2 regions of the Microbacterium sp. NPDC079176 genome follow, and region 2 is predicted to be linked to the other one. Evidence: predicted binding sites of a transcription regulator. Region 2 holds the regulator's gene; the other holds the start of a gene.

Region 1 (4,420 bases), 110 kb from region 2:
TGCTGATCGGTGACGCGCTCGAGGAAGTACCGGTCGTGGCTGACCACCAGCAGGGTCCCCGACCACGAATCGAGCAGATCCTCGATGGCCGCGAGCATGTCGGTGTCCAGGTCGTTGGTGGGCTCGTCGAGGATCAGCACGTTGGGCTGGTCGAGGAGCACGAGAAGCAGTTGCAGGCGGCGCTGCTGACCTCCGGAGAGATCCTTCACGGGGGTGGAGAGCTGCGCCGAATCGAAGCCGAGCCGCTCGAGGAGCTGGCCCGGCGTGAGCTCCTGCGCCTTCGAGCCGGATCCCATCGTGTACGAGGTGCGCAGTCGCGAGATCACGACACGCACCGGCTCGCGTCGGACGTCCTCGAGTTCGTCGAGGCGCTGCGTGAGCGTCTTCACCTTCACGGTCGTGCCGCGCTTCACACGGCCGACGGTGGGCTCGACGGTTCCCGAGATCAGGCCGAGCAGCGTCGATTTGCCGGCGCCGTTCACACCGAGGATGCCGGTGCGCTCCCCCGGTGCGATGCGCCACTCGACGTCGCGGAGGACTTCGCGGGTGCCGCCGTCGGCGGTCGGATAGGTCACTCCGACGTCGAGCAGGTCGACGACGTCCTTGCCGAGACGAGAGACGGCGAGCGACTGCAGGGAGACCTTGTCGCGGATCTCCGGCACGTCGGCGATGAGCTCGTTGGCCGCATCGATGCGGAACTTCGGCTTCGCGGTTCGCGCGGGCGCCCCTCGACGGAGCCACGCGAGCTCCTTCTTGGCGAGGTTCTGGCGCTTGGCCTCGGTCGCCGCCGCCATGCGGTCGCGCTCGACGCGCTGCAGGATGTACGCCGCATAGCCGCCCTCGAAGGGCTCGACGATGCGGTCGTGCACCTCCCAGGTCTCGGTGCAGATCTCGTCGAGGAACCACCGGTCGTGAGTCACGACCATGAGCGCTCCGGAGTTCGGGCTCCACCGCTTCTTGAGGTGTCCGGCGAGCCAGGTGATGGCCTCGACGTCGAGGTGGTTGGTGGGCTCGTCGAGGGCGATGACGTCCCAGTCCCCCGTCAGCAGCTTGGCGAGTGACACGCGTCGGCGCTGGCCTCCGCTGAGGGAGCCGATCTCCGCATCCCAGGGCAGGTCCTTCAGCAGTCCCTCGATCACGTCGCGGATGCGCGGGTCGCCAGCCCACTCGTACTCCGGAGTGTCACCGACGACCGCCGCGCTGATGGTCAGGTCGTCGCTGAGGGTGTCGGCCTGGTCGAGGACGCCGATGGTCATGCCGCCTCGCACCGTGACGCGGCCCGAGTTCGGCTCCTTGATGCCGGCGAGCATTCCGAGGAGGCTCGACTTGCCGTCGCCGTTGCGGCCGACGATGCCGATGCGGTCACCTTCTTCGATGCCGAGGGTCACGGAGTCGAAGACGACCCTCGTCGGATATTCGAGATGAAGGGCTTCTGCCCCGAGAAGATGTGCCATGTCACTCCCCAGGGTAGTCGCGCGGTCTGGGTGACCCGGTCAGCCTCCTGTCACGGCTGCCTCGTCATCCGGCACCCTGCGCACGAGCGCGCCGGCCGAACAGCTCCGGGAGCGACGCCGTGAACTCCTCGAAGTGGCTGTACCAGACAGTGTGCGCGGCTCCGGGGATGCTGCGCACGTCGATGCCGTTCGCCTCGAACCGGGCGACGTCGGCGGCGGTCACCCAGTCGCTCGGGTCGGCGCGGACGATGATCGACCCCGGGTCGGGAAGCCACATGTGATCGCGGCCGCAGGAGACGGATGCCATCGTCGTCGGGTCGAAGCGGCGGGCGGCGAGTGCCTCGATCTCGGCATCCTTCTCCGAGTAGAACGGACGCGAGGCACGGAGGTTCTCCGGCGACTGTCGCGCTTCGCGATCGCGGGCGTACCGCTCGATGAGATCGTCACGGTCGCTGCCGCCGGGGAGGACGAGTGCGGCATCGACATAGATGCCCGGTTCAGGTCGGAGAAGCGGGGCCGCCTGTGCGAGCACGCTCGCACCGAAGGAGTGTCCGACGGCCGCGAGCGGCCGCCCCGGGGCGAGACTTCGGACGGTCTCGACCACCGACGATGCGGCCCGCTCGATCGTCAGACGCGGGTCTCGCGGGGACAGACCGTGACCGGGGAGATCGATCGCCAGCACACGGAAGCCCTGTGCAGCGAGCACCGGCATCACACGCCACCAGCTGTCGGCCGAGCCCATCATCCCGTGGAGCAGAACCACCGCACGAGGGCCGTCGCCGACGTCGACGGCGTGAAGGAGCATGACCTCAGTGTCGCATGAGTCATCACTCTTCCGGGATCATGTCGGTTCGGGAATGTCTCGAAGCTTCGTTCGAATGTCGGTGGTCCGTGATCTACTCGGAGACATGACAGCACTGCTCGACGCGACGGACACGCCGATCTCGTCACCGCGTTGCAAGTCGCAGAGGCGACATTGAGCAGCATGAGCGCCGCGCGCGACGGGCTACTGGCGATCGCCGGTCGGCTCGCGGTCGACATCGCGAAGCAGGGGGATCACCCGGACCGGGGAGACCATTCGATCAGGACCATCGCGGCCGAGATCGGAGCCGTGCAGCATGTCAGCGATCGCACCATCGAGCGCCGGATGGCGGCGGCGGAGCTGCTGGTCGATCGGTTCCCCGCCGTCTGGGCAGCACAGGGAGCGGGGCGGATCAGCGCCGCGCACTCCCGTGTCATTGTCGACGCAGGTTCGGGCCTCGAGTCGCCCGATCACCGCGAGGCATATTCCGCGGTGATCCTTCCGCTGGCGGAGGTGGAATCGCCGAACCGACTGCGCGCGCTGGCGCGCCGTGTGGCCGAGCGCTTCGCTCCGACGACAGTGTCGGAGCGGCATCGTCGCGCCAGATCTCAGCGGCGAGTCTGGGCGACGGATGGCGAAGACGGGATGGCAACGCTGCACTCGCACGCGCCTGCCGCGCTCGTCCACGGCATGTTCGACCGTCTCTCGCAGATGGCGCACGCACTGCGCGTCGAGAACCTTCGCGCGAAGCGGCGGGCGGCTCGCGACGGCGATGAGTTCGAGGCGGATGATCGGACGGTCGACGAGATCCGCGCCGACCTGCTCGCCGACCTCGTGCTCAGCGGCCAGCCGACCGGGCACGACAGCGAAGACGGACTGCTGGCGGCCATCAGTGCGCGCATTGAGATCACCGTTCCGGTGACGACCCTGATGGACGACGATGCGCACGAGGGGTCGGGTGCTCCGGATGCCGAGGCGGCGCCGCCCGCCGAGCTCGACGGCGTGATTCCGATCGACGTCGATACCGCGCGCCGATTGGCCGGGCAGACGAAGGGATGGGAACGGGTGCTGACGCATCCGATCACCGGTCGCGTCCTCGCCGTCGACCGATACCGACCGAGCCGCCACCTGCGCAGGCACCTACGGGCAAGAGATCAGCGATGTCGCTTCCCGGCGTGCGGAGTGGCGGCGCGGAAATGCGACCTCGACCACCACCATGCTGCCTCGACGGGTGGCGCGACCTGCGAATCGAACCTGGCATCGTTCTGTCGCCGACATCATGTTCTGAAACATCACACGCCATGGCAGGTCGGGCAGAAGCCCGGCGGGGTCATGGAGTGGACGAGTCCCATCGGGCGGACGTACATCGACACTCCCCCTGCACCGAACACGGTGATCTTCACCGAATCGGATGCCGTGCGCGCGCCGTTCTGAGCGGAGACGTTCGCGCTGGCGCGGACCTGTGGAGAAACGCGACGCGAGCCTGGCCGATTTCACTACGGTGGCGCGGTGACTCCTCCTCCATTGCGCCCCTTGTCCGTTCTTGCGATTCGTCACGGCAGAGGCCGTGGTGCGGCAGTTCCACGGTTGGGGGCGCGCATAGTTGCTGTCGCCGTAGTGGCGTTGGGGGTTGGCGCTCTCGCGGGATGCACCACTGAACCCGAGCCCGCCCCTACGCCCACCGCGGCCTTCGCCAACGAGGAGGAGGCGTTCGCTGCAGCGGAGAAGGTGTACCGGGCGTACAACGAGGCGTTGAACGACCGGCGCAAAGGAGTATCCGGCGCTGATCCGCAGCAGTACCTCACCGGAGTCGCACTGGAGAGCGATATCGACGGGCAAAACGTCCTACGCGCGGAGGGCCTTCGAATTGAAGGCACTGCCGAGGTGACTTCGTTCGCAGAGGAATCCGCCGAGCTTCAGACCGACCATCCGCGTGTAGTAGGTCTGGTCTGCATTGACGTTTCTGGGGTCTCGCTCATGAGCGAGGCCGGTGTGAACGTGACTCCGCCCGAGCGTGGCGACATAGTCGCCCAGAGGGTTGAGTTTGTTGTTTCGACAATGTCTCTCGTTATTGCGCACGAGGCGACCGCGGAGACGACGACGTGCTGACAGCCGGAGCAGCATTGTGCATGGCCACCGTGATCTGCGTTTCGGTCTCAGTCCC
Region 2 (4,420 bases):
TGCGGCCTGCGTGAGAGCGCTGAGGTGGTACGGCAGGCGCACGAGCCGCAGAGCGTCGATGAAGGCAGGATCCGCGGCGAGGTACCCCACGCGGGCACCCGCGAAGGCGAAGGCCTTGCTCATCGTGCGGGAGACGGCGAGCCGCGGTCGTCCCTCGAGAAGGGTCAGAGCCGATGCCGCGTCGTGCGGCGCGAACTCCTGGTACGCCTCGTCGACGACGACGATTCCGTTCGACGCCTCGTACACGGCTTCGACGACGTCGAGGCCCAGCGGCGTGCCTGTCGGATTGTTCGGAGAGCACAGCAGGATGACGTCAGGATCGACATCTCGCACCTGCGATGCCGCCTCTTCGGGGGTGATCGTGTAGTCGGGCTGCCTGGTGCCGGCGACCCAGCGCGCTCCGGTGCCCTTCGAGATCAGCGGATACATCGAGTAGGTCGGGGCGAAGCTGAACGCCGTGCGGCCCGGCCCGCCGAACGCCTGCAGAATGTGCTGAAGGACCTCGTTCGACCCGTTGCCCGCCCAGATCTGAGCCGGTTCGAGACCATGACCGAGGTACTCCGCGAACCCTTCCCGGAGCGTGGTGAACTCGCGATCCGGGTAGCGGTTGACATCGCGGAGCGCGACCGCGATGTCGTCCAGGATGTCACTGGCGACCGCGTCGGGAACCGGATGCGTGTTCTCGTTGACGTTGAGTGCGATCGGAAGAGGCGCTTGCGGCGCTCCATAGGGCGTGAGCCCTCGGAGGTCGTCGCGAAGAGGGAGGTCGGCGAGTGATGCAGTCACCCTCCCCATGGTAGGCCGCCTTCGCTACACAGACGCTCGTGGTGACGGAGTGTGAACGCGCTTCCGCGCCGCACCGCTCGATCGAACGGCCCTCACGGGTTCATTCCGAATACTGCGCCGGAATCGCCAGCTCCTGGCCGATCTGCAGCTCGCCGCCGCGCAGCAGGTTCAGACGCGTGATGTCGCCGATCACGTCGCGCGGATCCGCGCCGGGGGCCACGCTCTCGGCGATCGACCACAGCGTGTCGCCGGGCATCACCGTCACCGTCGCGAACGATGCCGTGGCGGTCTGTTCGCCTGAGGCCATCGCACTGCCGCCGCTGAGTGCGGCGAATGCGATCCCGGCTGCGAGCGGCACGGCCGCGACAGCGAGAACGACACGTCGACCGCGCGCCGTCAGCTTGAGCCGCGTCGCCGGACGAGCCGGAAGGACTGCTGCACTGCTGAAGGTGATGGTGCTCATGTCGTGCTCCTCTGCATCTACCGCGTGCGCGGTGAAGTTGGCGTAGCGTTCGCATTCGCGCCTCGGCCGGGAGCCGTGAATGCGAAGCTACGTTCCGAAGTTATCTTCGAATTCGAACATCTGTCAAGCGTTCTTCGAAACAGAAGTCCGGGAATCGTCCGACACGCTCGAACAGATCTTCCACTTCGGCGCGATTCTCGGATACGGTTTCGATGTCAACACCCCACCACGGGCCTCCGACATTCGAACTGAGACGCCGGAATCGCACACCTGAGGAGCACCATGAGCGACATCTCCGCCCCCGACGCCGACGTCCCGCGCACCCGTCGCCGCAAGAGCCTGAGTCCCAAGCAGATGGCGATCCTCGAGGTCATCCAGACGTCGATCAGCCGTCACGGGTACCCGCCGAGCATGAGAGAGATCGGCGACGCCGTGGGCCTCAAGTCGCTGTCCAGCGTGACCCACCAGCTCGGCCAGCTCGAGCTGAGCGGATATCTGCGACGCGACCCCGGCAAGACCCGTGCCATGGAAGTGCTCATCGACCTCCCCGGCACCAGCGGAGAGAATCCCGCCGATGTGGCGACCCCCGTTGGCGATGCGGCGCTCGTGCCGCTCGTCGGCCGCATCGCCGCAGGTGTCCCGATCACCGCCGACCAGCAGGTCGAGGAGATCTTCCCGCTCCCCCGGCAGCTCGTCGGCAAGGGCGACCTGTTCATGCTCAAGGTGTCCGGCGAATCGATGATCGATGCGGCGATCTGCGACGGCGACTGGGTCGTGGTGCGGTCGCAGAGCAGCGCCGAGAACGGCGAGATCGTCGCCGCCATGCTCGACGGCGAGGCGACGGTGAAGGTTCTCCGTCGACGCGACGGCCACACCTGGCTGCTGCCTCGCAACTCCGCATTCGAGCCGATCCTCGGCGACGAGTCCGTCATCCTCGGCAAGATCGTCGCCGTGCTGCGCGCGGTCTGACTCCCCTCCCACCCTGCCGGTGACGGCGGGCGTCGACGCACCATAGGCTCGAACCATGTCGTCGCCGTTCGGTACCTGGACCTCTCCGTTCACCCCCGACCGGATCGCCGCGTCGTCTCCGCGGATCGATGGCAGCGCCTTCGTGGCTGACGAGATCTGGTGGGGTGAGTCGATCCCTGCCGAGGGCGGTCGCCTGACCGTGCGAAGTTCGACGGGTGCCGAGATCCTTCCCGCGCCATGGAGTGCTCGGTCTCGCGTCCACGAGTACGGCGGCGGGGCGTGGACCGCGGATGCCGACGGCACGCTGTACTTCGTCGATGCCAAGGATCAGCGCGTGCACCGCATGCCCCGCGGCGGTGTCCCCGTTCCTCTGACACCCCCGGGCCCGGCGCACGGCGGTCTGCGTCTGCAGAGCGGCCGCCTGTTCGCCGTGCGGGAGGATCTGTCCGTCTCCCCTCACCGACGCGCCATCGTCGAGATCCCGACCGACGGGTCGGCATCCGACCGGCCTGCGCTGTTGAAGACCCTCGTCGAAGGCGAGTCGTTCTACGCCCATCCGGCACTGTCTCCCGACGGTTCTCGTGCAGCGTGGGTCGAGTGGTCCGGCGATCGGATGCCGTGGCAGCGAGCGTCGTTGGTGATCTCGGACGGCACCGCGCGCACAGAGCTGTCCACTCGCGCCGCGCTGCAGCCCGAGTGGACGGCTGACGACGAGATCGTGTACTCCGACGATCCCTCGGGCCGCTGGGCTCTGCACCGACAGCGTGTCAGCGGAGCCCAGGCGGTCGGCACGGCGGAGCAGATCATCGACGACGACGCCGACACGGGATACGGCCTCTGGGTGCTCGGCAATCGCTGGTACCGCCCGCTCGCCGACGGTCGCGTCGTGGCTGTGCGCACGAACGGTCGCGACCGGGTCGTCGTCATCGACCCCGACGGCAGCGCCCACCGCATTCCCCTCCCCGCAGACGGCCACGTGAGTGTCGACGATGTCGCGGGCTCCCGCGTGCTGCTCTCCGGAAACAGCTCGACGACAGAACCCGGGGTCTGGTGCGTCGACGTCGACACGGGTCGCGTCGAGGCCGTCGCGGGAGCTGCGCCGACCGATCCTGCGTGGATGCCGCCCGCATCCGAGGTCCTGGTCGACGGCTCGCACGGGCCCGTCCATGCCTTCGCGTACCCGCCGACGAATCCCTCGGCCCACGCTCCGGCCGTGGATGACGAGCTCCCGCCCTACATCGTGCTCGTCCACGGCGGCCCGACCGCGCATGTGACCGGCGCGGCGTCCGCCGCCGTCGCGTTCTGGACGAGCCGCGGCATCGGCGTGCTCGACGTCAATTACGGCGGATCGACGGGCTACGGCCGTGCGTACCGCGAACGGCTGGACGGCGGATGGGGCGTGGTCGACGTCGACGACGTGATCGCAGCGGCCCGCGGCCTCGCCGATGCCGGGCTCGCGGATCCCGCCCGCATCGCGATCAGAGGCGGCTCGGCGGGTGGTTGGACAGTGCTCTCGTCGCTGGTGCGGGGAGGGACGTTCGCCGCGGGGATCAGCCGATACGGAGTGGTCGACCTGCGGATGCTGAGCGCGCACTCCCACGACTTCGAGGCGCACTACATCGAGGGGCTGGTGGGTCCGCTGCCCGAGGCGGAGGCACTCTACATCGCGCGTTCGCCCCTGACACACGCCGACCGGATCGACGTGCCGGTGCTGCTGATGCAGGGTGCGGACGACCGTGTCGTGCCACCGGCACAGTCCGAGGCGATCCGCGATGCGCTGGCGACGAGTGGTGTGGAGCACGAGTACGTGCTGTACCCGGGTGAGGGCCATGGCTTCCGGTCGAGCGAGACGATCATCGACGCCCTCGAGAGGGAGCTCGCTTTCCTCGGACGCGTGTTCGGATTCACGCCCGCGCGCTGATCACTCCCCCACGCGGTTGCGCAGGCGCATCGCGCGCTCGGCTTCGCGGGTGTCCTGACGCTCGCGGAGGGTCTGGCGCTTGTCGAACTCGCGCTTTCCCTTGGCGAGAGCGATCTCGACCTTGGCGCGACCGTCGGAGAAGTACAGCTTCAGCGGGATCAGCGTGTAGCCGCCGGCGGAGACCGCGTGCTGCAGCTTCGCGATCTCCTCACGGTGCAGCAGCAGCTTGCGGACGCGCTTCGCCGAATGGTTGGTCCAGTGGCCCTGCGAGTACTCCGGGA

The links. The regulator LexA, encoded in region 2, represses DNA repair genes until DNA is damaged. The targets are predictions, from matches to a motif close to TCGAACANNTGTTCGA.
Region 1: the regulator LexA is predicted to act here: its motif matches at 2,317-2,332, upstream of AB0P11_RS09735 (DUF222 domain-containing protein).

The regions. Positions count from the first base shown of each region.
Region 1 is NZ_JBFBLM010000003.1:477,099-481,518, reverse strand. It holds gene AB0P11_RS09745 (ABC-F family ATP-binding cassette domain-containing protein) at 1-1,454, opposite strand, end outside; gene AB0P11_RS09740 (alpha/beta hydrolase) at 1,519-2,259, opposite strand; gene AB0P11_RS09735 (DUF222 domain-containing protein) at 2,440-3,690, shown strand; gene AB0P11_RS09730 (hypothetical protein) at 3,790-4,365, shown strand.
Region 2 is NZ_JBFBLM010000003.1:587,746-592,165, reverse strand. It holds gene AB0P11_RS10300 (histidinol-phosphate transaminase) at 1-795, opposite strand, end outside; gene AB0P11_RS10295 (LysM peptidoglycan-binding domain-containing protein) at 887-1,249, opposite strand; gene lexA (transcriptional repressor LexA) at 1,532-2,218, shown strand; gene AB0P11_RS10285 (prolyl oligopeptidase family serine peptidase) at 2,274-4,139, shown strand; gene smpB (SsrA-binding protein SmpB) at 4,140-4,420, opposite strand, start outside.